DNA from 3 places in the Chryseobacterium sp. D764 genome. Region 3 is predicted to be linked to each of the others. Evidence: riboswitches for the same ligand, from Rfam matches in the RefSeq annotation. Region 3 holds a riboswitch; each other region holds the start of a gene.
What was found. A riboswitch is a leader RNA that binds a small molecule or an ion and turns the genes downstream of it on or off. The one in region 3 is predicted to bind S-adenosylmethionine.

Region 1 (4,694 bases), 860 kb from region 3:
TTTTTCCAAAGCTTCATTGATAATGGTTGAAAATTTATCGTCTCTTAAAGAAAAATTGTTGAAAACATAGCTTAATGTTCCGGAGAATACTCCTTTGATTCTGGTGATATTTTCTCCTGAAAGGTGTAATAATTTAATCGTATCAATTAATGGTAAACCTGCCCCCACATTGGTTTCATACAGATAACGTCTGTTGTTTTTATTCAACGTATATCTTAGTTTTCTGTATTCTTCAATCGGAAGGGTATTAAAAATCTTGTTTGAAGAAACCAGATCAAATCCGTTTTCTGCCAGAGCATGATAGTTTTTCACAAAATCCTTACTTGCCGTGTTATCAACAACGATAAGGTTCTCCAGCTGGTTTTCGTTGGAGAAATTAATCAGCTCCTGAACACTCGAAGGATGTTCTGCAGTCAAAACCTCATCGCTCCAATTCGCATCAAATCCTTTTTTGTTGAAAGCTATTTTCTTTGAATTGGCTACTGCAACAACTTTAAGATCTATTTTTTTACGTCTTTTTATTTCTTCTGAAGATTCCAATACCTGTTGTATCAGAGTTTTTCCTACATTTCCGTGACCTATAATTGCTAAATGAACTGTCTTTGGCTTTTTGAAAATTTCAGACTCGATGATATTTCTGGTTTTTTCATCCTGTGAAGAAGTTACTACGATGTTGACTCTGTTTTCTCCCGCAACCTGATTCAAAAGTAATGGGAAAACATTGTTTCTTGCCAGCTCAGCAAAGACTTTATTGAAATCTTCTGCTACAAAACCGATCACAGAAACATTATTGATACTATAGATCTGAGAAACTTTTCCAGATTTTCTTTCTGCTTCAAACTCATCAATAAGACAAGCAACTGCTTTTTCTGCATCAATTTCCTGAACCAAGATAGAAATTCCGTTTTCTATGGCCTGCTGGGAAATTACTCCTACACTGATACGCGCTAAGGTAAGCGCTTTAAAAATTCGTCCGTCAATCCCGATTTCTCCCAGGAAATCTTCTCCTTCAAATTTGATGATTGATCTGTTCTTCAAAAATTTTATTTCGTTAGCATTTTTCATTACTTCTGTAAAATGTTTTTAATGATATTATTTAATTGTTGATATTCCATTAAGAAGGCATCATGCCCGTGTATAGATTGGATCTCGTGGTAAGAAACATTCTTATTTTTCTCTTTTAAGTTTTCAAAACACATTCGGATTTCAGAAGCAGGAAAGAATAAGTCTGTATCTACGGAGATCATGTGCATTCGTGCCTGTATTTTATCCAGTGATGGTTCATCAGCATTAATATTCATCAAGAGATGATTCATCAGTTTGTACGCTTTTAAACTAAATCTTTCGTTTAGTGCATTACCATGATAAACCAACCAGTCTTCTGATTCCAGACATTGTTTGTCCTGGTTATATTGGTTTTGAAATCTGTCATTGAGCGACTGTGGTGTTCTATAACACAGCATGGCATGAATTCTTGCTTTCTGTAATGGTTCTTCTTTATCATTCAATAAAAATTTCTGAACCAGACATTGTGCATGAAGCCAGTCGTGTGTTCTGTAATCACAGGCAATAGGAATAAATACTTCTGCAAGATCCGGCTGCTTGGCAAGCATTTCCCAGGCAATTCCTCCTCCCAGAGAGCCCCCAATAATGGCGTATAGATTTTTGATATGTAAAGCTTCAAGCCCTTTTAGAAATATCGCGGCGATATCTGAAGGCGTGAAATCTTCATAATCTTCAATTAAAAAATTGTCATAACCGTTTCCGGGTATATTGAAACACAGAACCGTATATTGATTGGTATCAACAATCTGATTTTCTCCTACCAATTGTTTCCACCAACCTTTTTCTCCGGATACATCTGAGTTTCCGGTAAGTGCATGATTGATTAAAACAATGGGTGCTGTAAACAGATCTTTCCCAAAAAGCTGATAGCTTAACGGGATATGGTATTCCTTTTGGGAATTGGTTTGATACGAAAGATTTATATAGTTTAGTTCTGTTTTCAATTCTATTATATTTTAATACAAATACAATTGAAAATGCCACAGGAAATGGCTGAAAAGAACTTCAGTAAGTTATCTGTCCAAAATACTTTGGTAGAACGTAGCACCTTCTTTGCTTGCGCAAAGGGTTGCTAAGGTTTCATAGGGTCTAATCCCTCAACCTTTCTTGATAACATTTTCAATATTTGAATGAACGAATGGTGCAAAGGTAGTTCTTTTCTTTTAATTTCAAAAAAAAAATATTTTAATATTTAAAAAAGCCCTTAAATACAAGTATTTCAAAACTATATTAATAATTGTTCAGATGAAAAAAATTGGAATTATTTTTCAAAAAAACTAACTTCGTATGGAAAAATGATGAGATATGACCGCCGAAAAAGAAAGATTACAAGATACTAAATGGAAAAACTGGGGACCTTATGTAAGCAACCGACAGTGGGGAAATGTACGTGAAGATTACAGCTCAAACGGGAATGCCTGGGATTTTACCAATCATAATAATGCTGAAAGCTATGCTTACCGCTGGGGAGAAGAAGGCATCGCCGGAATTTCTGATGTAAAGCAACTTTTCTGTTTTGCTTTTTCATTCTGGAACAAGAAAGATAAAATGGTAAAAGAACGATTCTTCGGATTGAGTAACCCTCAGGGAAATCATGGTGAAGACATCAAAGAAATCTTTTATTATCTGGACAATACGCCTACTCACAGCTATATGAAGGTGGTGTATAAATATCCGATTAATGAATTTCCTTACGATGATCTTGTTATAGAAAACGGAAAACGAAGCAAAAAAGAACCGGAATATGAGATTTTTGATACCGGAATTTTTGATAACGATGAATATTTTGATATTTTCATTGAATACTGTAAAGCCGATCACAACGATATCTTAGCCAGAGTCACCGTTTGTAATCGAAGCCAGCATGAGGCTCCTATTCTGGTAGCTCCCACAATCTGGTTCAGAAACAACTGGAAATGGGGATACAATACTTATAAAGGAGAGGTTAATGCGTCTCATGACGGAAGTATTAATATTGGTCATGACAGTATTTCGATCAAAAAGCTATATTCCCGAAACTCAAATGCACAGAGTGTATTTTGTGATAATGAAACCAATACTTCCAAACTTTACGGAGCTCCCAAAGCAGAGAATACTTATTTCAAAGATGGAATCAATAATTTTATTATTCATCAGGGAGATACTGTAAATCCTGAAAAAAGAGGAACAAAAGCTTCTTTTCTTATTGATGAAATTATTGATGCTGGGGAATCAAAAGTTTTTGAGTTCAGGTTGTCTCCTGACGAAATGGATGAACCTTTTGACAGTTTTGATCATATTTTCAATATCCGTCAAGCTGAAGCTGAAGAGTTTTATAACGATATTCAGAATGATACAGTAAATGAAGATGAAAGAAATGTTCAGCGACAGGCTTTTGCAGGGCTTCTTTGGAATAAACAGTTCTATCATTACAATATCGGAAAATGGTTGAAAGGAGATCCCAATTTTGAGGCTCCAAGAAATTTCAACGAATATGTAAGAAATACAGAATGGAATCATCTTCATAATAAGGATATCATTTCCATGCCTGATAAATGGGAGTATCCATGGTATGCTACGTGGGATCTGGCATTTCACTGCGTCCCTTTCTCCATTATAGATGCGGAATTCGCCAAAGGACAGCTTTTATTACTTACCAAAGAATGGTACATGCATCCTAACGGACAGCTTCCTGCTTATGAATGGAACATGAGCGATGTAAACCCGCCTGTACATGCCTGGTCTTGCTTCCGTGTTTTTAAGATTGATGAAAAAAACAATGGAAAGCCGGATTTATTATTTTTAGAAAAAGTCTTTCAGAAGTTGTTGCTGAATTTTACATGGTGGGTCAACAGAAAGGATAAAAATGGTAAAAATATTTTCGGAGGCGGCTTCCTTGGTCTAGATAATATTGGTGCTTTTGACCGGAATATGGAACTAAAGGACGGTCAGCATCTTGAGCAGGCAGACGGAACAAGCTGGATGGCGATGTATGCATTGAATATGATGCGTATTGCGATGGAACTTGCCCAATATTATCAGGTATATGAGGATATGGCGATCAAGTTTTTTGAACATTATCTTTATATCGCTGAAGCTATGGAAAACCTGGGTGAAGGAACAAAAGGCTTGTGGAATGAAGAAGACGGATTCTTCTATGATGTATTGCAGCTTGGAAACGGAGACAGTGTTTCTTTGAAATTAAGAAGTATTGTCGGCTTAATTCCTTTATTCGCAGTAGAAATTGTGGATCACAGGCTGTTGGAAAAGATGCCTAATTTCAAAACCAGAATGGAATGGATCCTAAAAAATAAGCCGGAACTCACCAAGCTCGTTTCTCATTGGGATGAGGAGGGACAAGGCAGAAAACATCTGATGAGTATTTTACGTAAAAACAGATTAACAAAGGTTCTTACAAGAATGCTTGATGAAAAAGAATTTCTAAGCTCTTACGGAATCCGTGCTATGTCTAAAGTATACGAAGAAAATCCTTTTGTATTCTCTGTGCATGGAGCCGAAAATATGGTATACTATACTCCTGCAGAAAGTGACAGCCGAATGTTTGGTGGAAACAGCAACTGGCGTGGGCCGATCTGGTTTCCTATCAATTTCCTGATTGTTGAAAGCCTGCAGCGTTTTCATTATTATTA
Region 2 (4,694 bases), 700 kb from region 3:
ATGGCTTTCCATTGCTTGGATCTACCCCAACCCATTCCGGAATATAGAAATCATATACGGAACCTCCTACCGTTAATAGCTTGGTTTGTCCCACTACAAGTGGCCCTGAAGGTAACTTGGTAACTTTATTGTTTAAGGTGCTTAGGTTTACATCTACATTCCACTGGAAATTATCATTCTTAATTGGGGTTGTGAATAATGAAAATTCAAATCCTGTATTTTGGATAGTTCCAATATTGGCAGGATAATCACTAATTCCCAGAGATGGTGCCACTGGCATGTTAAATAGAAGATCCTGACTTTTTCTTTTGAAATATTCAATATTTCCTTTAATTCTGTTATTCAGAACAGCGAATTCTAATCCTACATTTAAATTAAGGTTGGTTTCCCATTTCACATTATTGGTAGCCGTTTTTTCAAGTGTTGTTCCCGGTTCTCCACCAAGACTGATAAATCTGTACAGCTCCTGATAAGCATAATAAAGCGGCTGTCCGTTTGGTCGAAGTAATTTATCATTTCCCTGACCTCCGTAACTGGCACGTAATGTCAACTGATTAAAGACATTCAGGCTTTTTACAAACTCTTCATTGGAAATTTTCCATGAACCTCCAACTGACCAGAATCTCCCCCATCTGTTATCCTTTTCAAATCTTGAAGAACTGTCTGCTCTTCCTGATGCAGACAGGAAATAAGTATTATTGTAGTCATACTCTACTTTTCCAAGGAAACTCAATAAGCTCAATTTATTACTGTTCCCACTGAAGCTTCCCAGTAAAGAAGCAGCATCCGGTTCATAATAATAAGGGAGAGAAAACTGGCTTCTTGTTCCGGAAATCGTCTGATAGTCATATTTATAGAATTCATGTCCTGCTAAAGCATTTACATGGTGTTTCCCAAATTTCCTATCGTATGTCAGAATATTACTGGTTGTATAAGAAAGTGTTCTGGTATTGGTTTTCGTTACTGAACCTCCAATCTCAGCGCCTTGTCCCAGCAATGGATTTGAATAATAATGTCCGTTATAATTCACCAAATCAACAGAAAAGCTTGTCTTGAATTTCAACTCCGGTAAGAAAGTGAATTCCATAAATCCTTTTCCTGAGAAGTTATCTTCTTTATTTTCGTTTTTGTCTAATGGCAGTGTTGCCGCGGCATTTTGATTCTGAAGCGCACTTGTTGGTCTGTATTTTCCGAAATCATAAATCGGGTTTCCATCTGCACCCAAAATATAGCTTCCATTTGCATTTCTTTCGTAATAAGGATAGAATGAAGGAATAAATCTTGCAGCATTGATGATATTACTTGAATTGGAATCTGAAGAAGTGGGCGCCTGCTGAATACTGTTTGTATAGCTTAAGTTTACCCCAACATTCAGCCATTTTTTTACTTCAGAATTGATCTTTAACCTGGTATTGTATCTTTTATATCCTGATTCAATAGCCATTCCCTTATCATCAAGATAGCCCAATGAAAAGAAATAATTGCTCTTCTCACTTCCTCCGCTGATATCAAGATCTACCTGATTTCTTGAAGCAACTCTCTGCAAAATATCCCTCCAGTCGTCATTCCAAAGTGGTGATGCTCCGGGTAATAATTTCCCATCGGTTCCCACCGGTTTTGGATATCCTGTTCCATATGGATTGATCCCAAGTGTAGAAACAAGATTATCTGTTGCCATCTGTGCAGCCTGTTGAGAAGACACTTTTCCGGACTGATATCCGTTTCTCAAGGCTTCCCAATATAATTGAAAGTATTGATCTGTATTTACCTGTTCGTAATCTTTTACGGCTCTTCCGGAGAATCCCTGGCTGATATTAAAATTAACTCTAGCTTCTCCTTTTTTACCTGATTTTGTGGTAATGATGATAATCCCGTTTGCTCCTCTTGATCCATACAACGCACTCGCAGTGGCATCTTTCAAAACACTGATAGATTCAATATCACTTGGACTGATAGAATTTAGGTTTCCATCAAAAGGGATTCCGTCTACTACGTATAAAGGATCACTGGAAGCACTTATAGAACCAATCCCTCTAATTCGGATAGTAGAAACCGCTCCTGGCTGTCCTGATGCACTCGTCGTTTGAATCCCGGCAACCTGCCCTTCCAATGCCTTGGTAATATTGGTTACAGGTCTGTTGTTGATCTTATCGCTGGAAATGGTAGCAACGGAACCGGTATAGCTGTTTCTTTTTGCTTTTCCATAGGCTACGACTACAACTTCGTCAATTTCTTTTTCATGAAGACTGTCCTTTTCCGGCTTAGAATTCTGTGCATGTACACTGGTTACTCCCAGAAAAAATGCAGCAACCGGAGGTATCCAAGTTTTAAAAGCGAATAAATTTTTGCTAATCATAATCAATTTCATTTATCATATATTAAAATTTTGCCCTTTGCAGAAAAATCAGCAAAGGGCATCGATAAATACGATAAACCAAATGCTTATTTTTCCTTAAAAGGCTGAACGTAACACCTTGCCCAATGGGTAGGTTGTCAAGATTTCACAGGGTCAGTTCCCTCCATCTTTCTTTATAAGCCGATCGAAATATGGTTGCAAAGCTAAAAACTTTTAGTCTACAAAACAAGTAGACTTATTATTTTTCATGATAAATTTTCAAAAATTAACATAAGATTTTAATAAAACCCATTACTGTAAGGAGTTGCAATCATTACCATTTTATCAAACATGATAAATATCATTATTAATAATACAATTGAACGAACGTTAATTTGTGCGGAAATTTTTGAGCATTTAATTAAAAAAAGTTTTTAATTTTATAGTATGAAAGTTTTGATTATAAACGGACCTAACCTCAACTTGTTAGGTACCAGAGAACCGGAAATCTATGGAAATATCTCTATGGAAAACTATTTGGAAATTTTAAAATCCGAGTTTCAATCTCATGAATTAAAATATTATCAGTCAAATATTGAAGGAGAGCTTATCAACAGGCTTCAGAAAGATGATTTTGATGCCGTAGTAATTAATCCGGGAGCTTTCACCCATTATTCCTATGCGATTGCTGATTGTCTAAAAAATATCAGAAAACCCAAAGTAGAAGTTCATATCAGCAACATCTATAAAAGAGAGGAATTCAGACAGAAGTCTGTGACAGCTGCTAATACGGATGCAGTTTTATCTGGCTTTGGAATGGATGGATATAGATTGGCTATATTAAGCTTAAAGTAATTTTCAAATAATATCTGCGAAAAATTAGAAATAAAAAAGCCTCATCGATGATGAGGCTTTTCTGTATGTTATAAATAACTATTAGATAGTTTGTTCTTGTAATTGAGGTCCTGAAGCAACTAATTTCTTACCTTCTTCAGTATCACAGTACTGCTCAAAGTTTTTGATATATCTTGAAGCAAGATCTTTTGCTTTTTCTTCCCAGTCTGAAGCGTTCTCATAAGTATCTCTAGGATCTAAAATACCTGTAGAAACGTTTGGTAATTCAGTAGGAATCTCAAGGTTCATGATTGGAACCTGAGTTTTAGGAGCATTATCAATAGAACCGTCAATGATTGCATCAATGATCGCTCTGGTATCTTTCAGAGAAATTCTCTTTCCGCTACCGTTCCATCCTGTGTTTACTAAATAAGCTTTAGCACCGTGCTCTTGCATTTTACCGATCAATGTTTTAGAATACATTGTTGGGTGCAATGTAAGGAATGCTTCACCAAATGCAGGTGAGAAAGATGGCTGAGGCTCTGTGATTCCTCTTTCTGTTCCGGCTAATTTAGATGTATAACCGCAAAGGAAGTGGTATTGAGCCTGATCTTCATTTAAGATGGAAACCGGAGGAAGTACCCCGAATGCATCTGCAGAAAGATAAACAATCTTCTTAGCATGACCTGCTTTAGAAGGCAATACAATTTTGTTGATATGGTAAATTGGATAAGAAACCCTAGTATTTTCTGTGATAGATCCGTCAGTATAATCTGCTATTCCATTGTTCACTACAACGTTTTCAAGAAGTGCATCTCTCTTGATTGCTCTGAAAATATCCGGTTCTTTTTCTTCTGATAAATCAATTACTTTCGCGTAGCATCCTCCCTCATAGTTGAATACTCCGTTGTTATCCCATCCGTGCTCATCGTCACCGATAAGGTATCTTTTAGGATCTGCCGATAAAGTAGTTTTACCTGTTCCTGAAAGACCAAAGAATAAAGCAACATCACCTTTTTCTCCTACGTTTGCAGAACAGTGCATTGAAGCCATACCTTTTAATGGAAGGTAATAGTTCATCATGGCAAACATTCCTTTCTTCATTTCACCTCCATACCATGTACCTCCGATGATCTGTAGTTTTTCTGTAAGGTTGAACATGATAAAGTTCTCAGAGTTTAATCCCTGAGCTTCCCAGTTCGGGTTTGTTGTTTTTGATCCGTTGATTACTGTGAAATCCGGCTCACCAAAGTTTTCCAGTTCGTAGTGAGAAGGACGAATAAACATGTTTGTCACGAAATGTGCCTGCCATGCTACTTCAACAATAAATCTTACTTTAAGTCTTGTATCTGCATTTGTTCCACAAAAAGCATCTACTACATAAATCTTCTTAGCTTCAGAAAGCTGGTTCATCACTAGTTCCTTACAAGAACCGAAAATTTCTGCTGATGTAGGTAAATTTACTTTACCATCCCAGAAAATTGTATCTCTTGTAACATCATCCTGAACAATATATCTGTCTTTA
Region 3 (4,694 bases):
ATTTCAGACGATAGATTTCTGATGTAAATATAAACACTAATATCGCTAATATTTTCACCAATAACACTAATTCAATATCAATAGAAAGAGGCAGTAAAAATTATTACTGCCTCTTTTATTTATCTTAAGAATTATTGTGCCTGCTGCATTACGCCTCCGTTATCTTCTTTTTTAGTCTGGTTCAGGATATTGGGATCCTCTTTCGCCAGTTTATTTCTTGTCGGAATTTTATAATTGATAGAAAATCCGAAATTCCTTGTGTCATACTTGCTGCTGATCATGACCGGAGTTCCTGATGGCGGATTAGAACGTACCTGCATCATCTGTCCGTTGAAAATATCATTCGCAAAAACTGAAAGCGTCAGACGGTTGTTCATAAACTTCTTCGTCAGCGTAATATCAAGAGAGTTGTTGAATGGTTTCTCTGCCGTGAAATAGAAATATCCTGCCTTTGGAGTCAGATAGCTGTAATTGGCTGTCATTTTGATGTCTTTAGGCAGAAGAATCTGAGTCATAATATTGAAAATCCAAAATCCTTTATTATTCAGATTGTCGATTTCATGTTTCTGGTAACCAGCATATAAGTACATGAAGTTAATTTTATCAGGATTAAAATCAAACTTCATGATTTCGCTCAAAGGCTTGCTGAAAATCATAAAAGGAACCGGTAATCCCACGTTGAAGTTATGAATTTTCATATTTGAAATATTCACCTGCTCGTTGTAGAGTTTTCTTCCGTCTTTTCGGATGATCTGTGCCACCTGATTGTTTGCTGAACTTACGCTATACCCGATAAATGCATAATCAAAAGCTGAAATTTTCAATTCATAATTATCAAAAATAGTAGGTTGTAGATTCGGGTTACCATTAACTTCCGTACTTGGTCCGGAGAACGTTACGTTATTCGGGTTCAGGGCAGAAATACTTGGTAAGCTGATTTTTCTGTTGTAATTCGCAGCAATATAAACCTGATTCATCATGTTATACTGTACACTCGCGTTCGGGAAAAATTTAAATTTATTGAAAGGAATCAAATTCGCTTCCACCAGTTTTGCATCTTTATCGAAATATCTTGTTACCCCCGAAATGTCATAGTTTTCCGCACGGGAACCCAATGTGAAGTCAAACTTTTTCAGTTTAGCCTGAAACTCCAAATAGGTAGAAGCAGTTTGTCTTTGATATTCAAGATTCGTCAAGCCAAAACTTTCCGTATCATAATCCTGTTTTTCATACAATCCTCCAAAGCTTACCTTTCCACCATCAAGAAGCTTGATAGGCTGGGCATAATCTACTTTAAAGTTGGCAATATTCATTACAGATTCATTGTTCAGAATATCTTTTAAGCCACTCATTGCACTGTTAATTGGTGGATTGGGAGCTGCAGCAAATATACCATCCTGAAAATAATTGTCCTGAGAGAATTTACTGTCTGATCTTGTGTAGCCAAACTGAAAGTCCAGTTTTTGAGATTTGTCAGCAAAACGTTTCTGATACGTTACAACAGCTTCCTGTCTCAAGCTATTGGTATGGGCCACATCAGAAGATGTATAAAAAGCTTCTCTTAAATCCTTTGGATTGTTCTGAAAAGGTAAATCTCCATGACCGTTACTTAAAGTATAATTGTCATTATTATTGTGGTAAATATCGTAGTTTAATAATAATCTGTCCTGTCCTAAATCAAAAGTCAATCCTGATTTTGCAAAATACCCACGTCCGTATCTGTCGGTATGACTTGTTAAAAGCTCATCCTGTTGGCCGTTCAGCATACTTTCACGGTAGTTTTGACCAACATTCAGCTGCCATCCGAAATATTTATTTCTGGCATTTAAATTAACGGAGTTGGTCGTTCTGCTTCTATACTTGTCATAATTTGTGAAAGAATAATTTCCGGAATACGTAGCAGTTAAATATTTATTGGCATTTTTGTTCGTGATGATATTCATGATTGCACCTCCGGATGTAGCCGGAAATTCAGCGCCGGGTTGAGTGATTACCTCAATTCTTTCTACAGAATTGGCAGGCATTCCTTCAAGAAAGGAGTTCAATTCATTGGATGTGATGTTCAGAGGTCTTCCGTTAAGATATACTTCCAGCATTTTTCCCTGGTACATCATTCCTGCGATGTCGGTAGATACCAGTCCAGGAAGCTTTTTTATTCCTTCCAATACGTTTCCGTTGTTCAGCTGAGGTTGCTCGGAAAAGTCAAAAATAGTACGGTCTGCCTTTTGTTCAACTGCTTTTTTAGTTTTGGTGATGACTACACCTTCAATCTGCTTTTCCTGAGGTTTGTTGTTTTTTTCCTGTGAAAAGACAAAAACAGAGCTTAATAAGGATAACGCGAAAATCGTTTTTTTCATAATGTTTTTACTGATATCCGGTTAGACGCTGAAAAAGATAATTTGTTACGCTAAAATGTTGAAAATCGAATTTTAGGTTAAATATTTTTTTATTTACGAAATAATTATATCTTTGCCGGGTAATTATCAAGAATCTCTAGATGGGATAGCAACCTGCAAAAACAAGCAAGGTGCTGCAATCGATAAGCCGGATCTTCCGGAAAAAATGTTTATCATTCTATTATTATCCCATCTTGAATTTTTGTTTTAAAGTTAAATTCAAATGTTTAAAGACAAGGGAAATCTCCTTACATCAGTTATCTTTTATTCTTCGGATCATGAAGTGAATCTTCATTATTCCCATATGTTTTCATGCCATTTCTATATGCGCATGTGTTGTTGCTTCTAGCCTTTTCTATTTCTAAAAAATAATACAAACATTTCGAACATTTATGTAACCTTAAAATTTAGGGATACGGGATTTGTATTGCTCAAAAAACAATTTTTAACAACAAAAAGTAAACAACAAATAACATGTATAATTTCAAGAAAAAAATATTTGTTCCTTCTATTGCGCTTATTTCTACATTTTATTACGCACAGACGGACACGTTACAATCTAAGAAAATAGAAGATGTAGTCATCCTTGGATCAAGAGGTTCCGGAAGATCATTGACAGATACACCTGTTCCGGTAGACATCATTAATATATCAAAAGTTTTAAAACAGAGCCCGACTAATAGTATCAGCCAGGCCTTAAATTATATTGTACCCTCATTTTCATCCACTTCTCACACGGTTAACGATGGAACTGACTTTGTAGATCCTGCTCTTTTAAGAGGTTTAGGTCCGGATCAGGTTTTAGTTTTACTCAATGGAAAAAGAAGATACCAGTCTTCATTGATTAATGTTACCCTCACACCGGGAAGAGGATCTGTGGGAACCGATCTTAATGCTATTCCAGCTTTTGCTTTAGAAAAAATTGAGGTTTTAAGAGATGGAGCTTCTGCCCAATATGGTTCTGATGCCATTGCTGGAGTCGTTAACCTTGGATTGAAAAAAAGATTGGGGCTTTCCGGACAGGTGTTTTTAGGTGGATATGCTTCACCTGTTGCCAATAATTTCTCCGGAGGAGTGGATGGACAGACCATTTCTGTAGACCTTAATTATGGAGCTAAAATTGGACAGACCGGATTTTTTAACGTTACAGGTTCTGCCCAATACCGAGACCCTTATTCCAGAGCCGGAGTAAGAGAAGGAGATATCTTCAATGCCTATAATGCCATTAATTACAGAGCATTACAGGATGGAGTGAATATTGATGGGTTGTATAAAAATATTACCAATACTTCCAATACTCAGCAGATTATCAATACAATTAAACAATATGCAGGTAAGGTTGGATATTTTGCACCGGATTTTCAGTCTCAGATTTCGGGAGCAAATAGTATTTCGGACCTTCAAAAATTATTAGGTAAAGATTTTACCTCCCAGGAACTTAATTACAGAGGATTAGAGAGAAAAGATTTCAGTCTGAGAGCAGGACAGTCTAAGCTGCAATCCGGACAGCTCTTCTTTAATTCTGAAATTCCTGTTAATGAGGAATGGAAGGTTTACTCATTTGGAGGTTACAGCTACCGCCTTGGAAATGCCGGAGGATTTTACAGACTTCCTAATACTGAAAGAAACATCAATGCAGTGACTCCCAACGGATATCTTCCTCAGATTGAAGCAACCGTAAATGATTATTCTCTCGCTGCAGGAATCAAAGGGAAATGGAATGGCTGGAATGTGGACTTCAGTAATACATTCGGGAAAAACGTCTTCAGTTTTGGGGTGGTAAATACCTTTAATGCATCACTTACAGACAGTTCTCCAAGAACTTTTGATGCCGGAGGCTCTGAGTTTTCACAAAATACCATCAACCTTGACTTTTCCAAAAAATATGATGTCCTGAAAGGATTGAACATTGCATTTGGAGGTGAATACAGACACGAAAACTATAAAGTAAATGTTGGAAAGGAAAATTCTTATGCTTCTTATGATATTTATGGACGTGTGGTAACCGCTAAAACCCCTGAAAATGAAAAAGTAACCGATTTCTTTGGAAATATAAGACCGGCCGGAGCTCAGGTTTTCCCAGGGTTTAGTCCGGAAAATGCAGTCTCCGGAAACAGAAACAGTATTGCGGCTTATGCAGATGCAGAGCTGGAGGTTACTGACGGATGGCTGCTGGAAGGAGCTTTACGATATGAGAATTATTCAGACTTCGGATCTACATTCAATTATAAGCTGGCAACCAATGTAAAGCTGGCTCCCAATCTAAACTGGAGAGGTGCTGTTTCTACGGGGTTTAGA

Region 1: another riboswitch for S-adenosylmethionine. It lies ahead of KYG33_RS17370 (alpha/beta fold hydrolase); the one in region 3 lies ahead of KYG33_RS13350 (TonB-dependent receptor plug domain-containing protein).
Region 2: another riboswitch for S-adenosylmethionine. It lies ahead of KYG33_RS16590 (SusC/RagA family TonB-linked outer membrane protein); the one in region 3 lies ahead of KYG33_RS13350 (TonB-dependent receptor plug domain-containing protein).

Annotation. Positions count from the first base shown of each region.
Region 1 is NZ_CP079219.1:3,814,501-3,819,194, reverse strand. Features, by position in the region: gene KYG33_RS17375 (ACT domain-containing protein) at 1-1,065, opposite strand, end outside; gene KYG33_RS17370 (alpha/beta fold hydrolase) at 1,065-2,009, opposite strand; SAM riboswitch class I at 2,076-2,182, opposite strand; gene KYG33_RS17365 (MGH1-like glycoside hydrolase domain-containing protein) at 2,371-4,694, shown strand, end outside.
Region 2 is NZ_CP079219.1:3,653,861-3,658,554, reverse strand. Features, by position in the region: gene KYG33_RS16590 (SusC/RagA family TonB-linked outer membrane protein) at 1-2,356, opposite strand, end outside; SAM riboswitch class I at 2,440-2,538, opposite strand; gene KYG33_RS16585 (type II 3-dehydroquinate dehydratase) at 2,783-3,190, shown strand; gene pckA (phosphoenolpyruvate carboxykinase (ATP)) at 3,272-4,694, opposite strand, start outside.
Region 3 is NZ_CP079219.1:2,950,935-2,955,628, reverse strand. Features, by position in the region: gene KYG33_RS13360 (HesA/MoeB/ThiF family protein) at 1-22, shown strand, start outside; gene KYG33_RS13355 (outer membrane beta-barrel family protein) at 132-2,357, opposite strand; SAM-I-IV-variant riboswitch at 2,476-2,573, shown strand; gene KYG33_RS13350 (TonB-dependent receptor plug domain-containing protein) at 2,871-4,694, shown strand, end outside.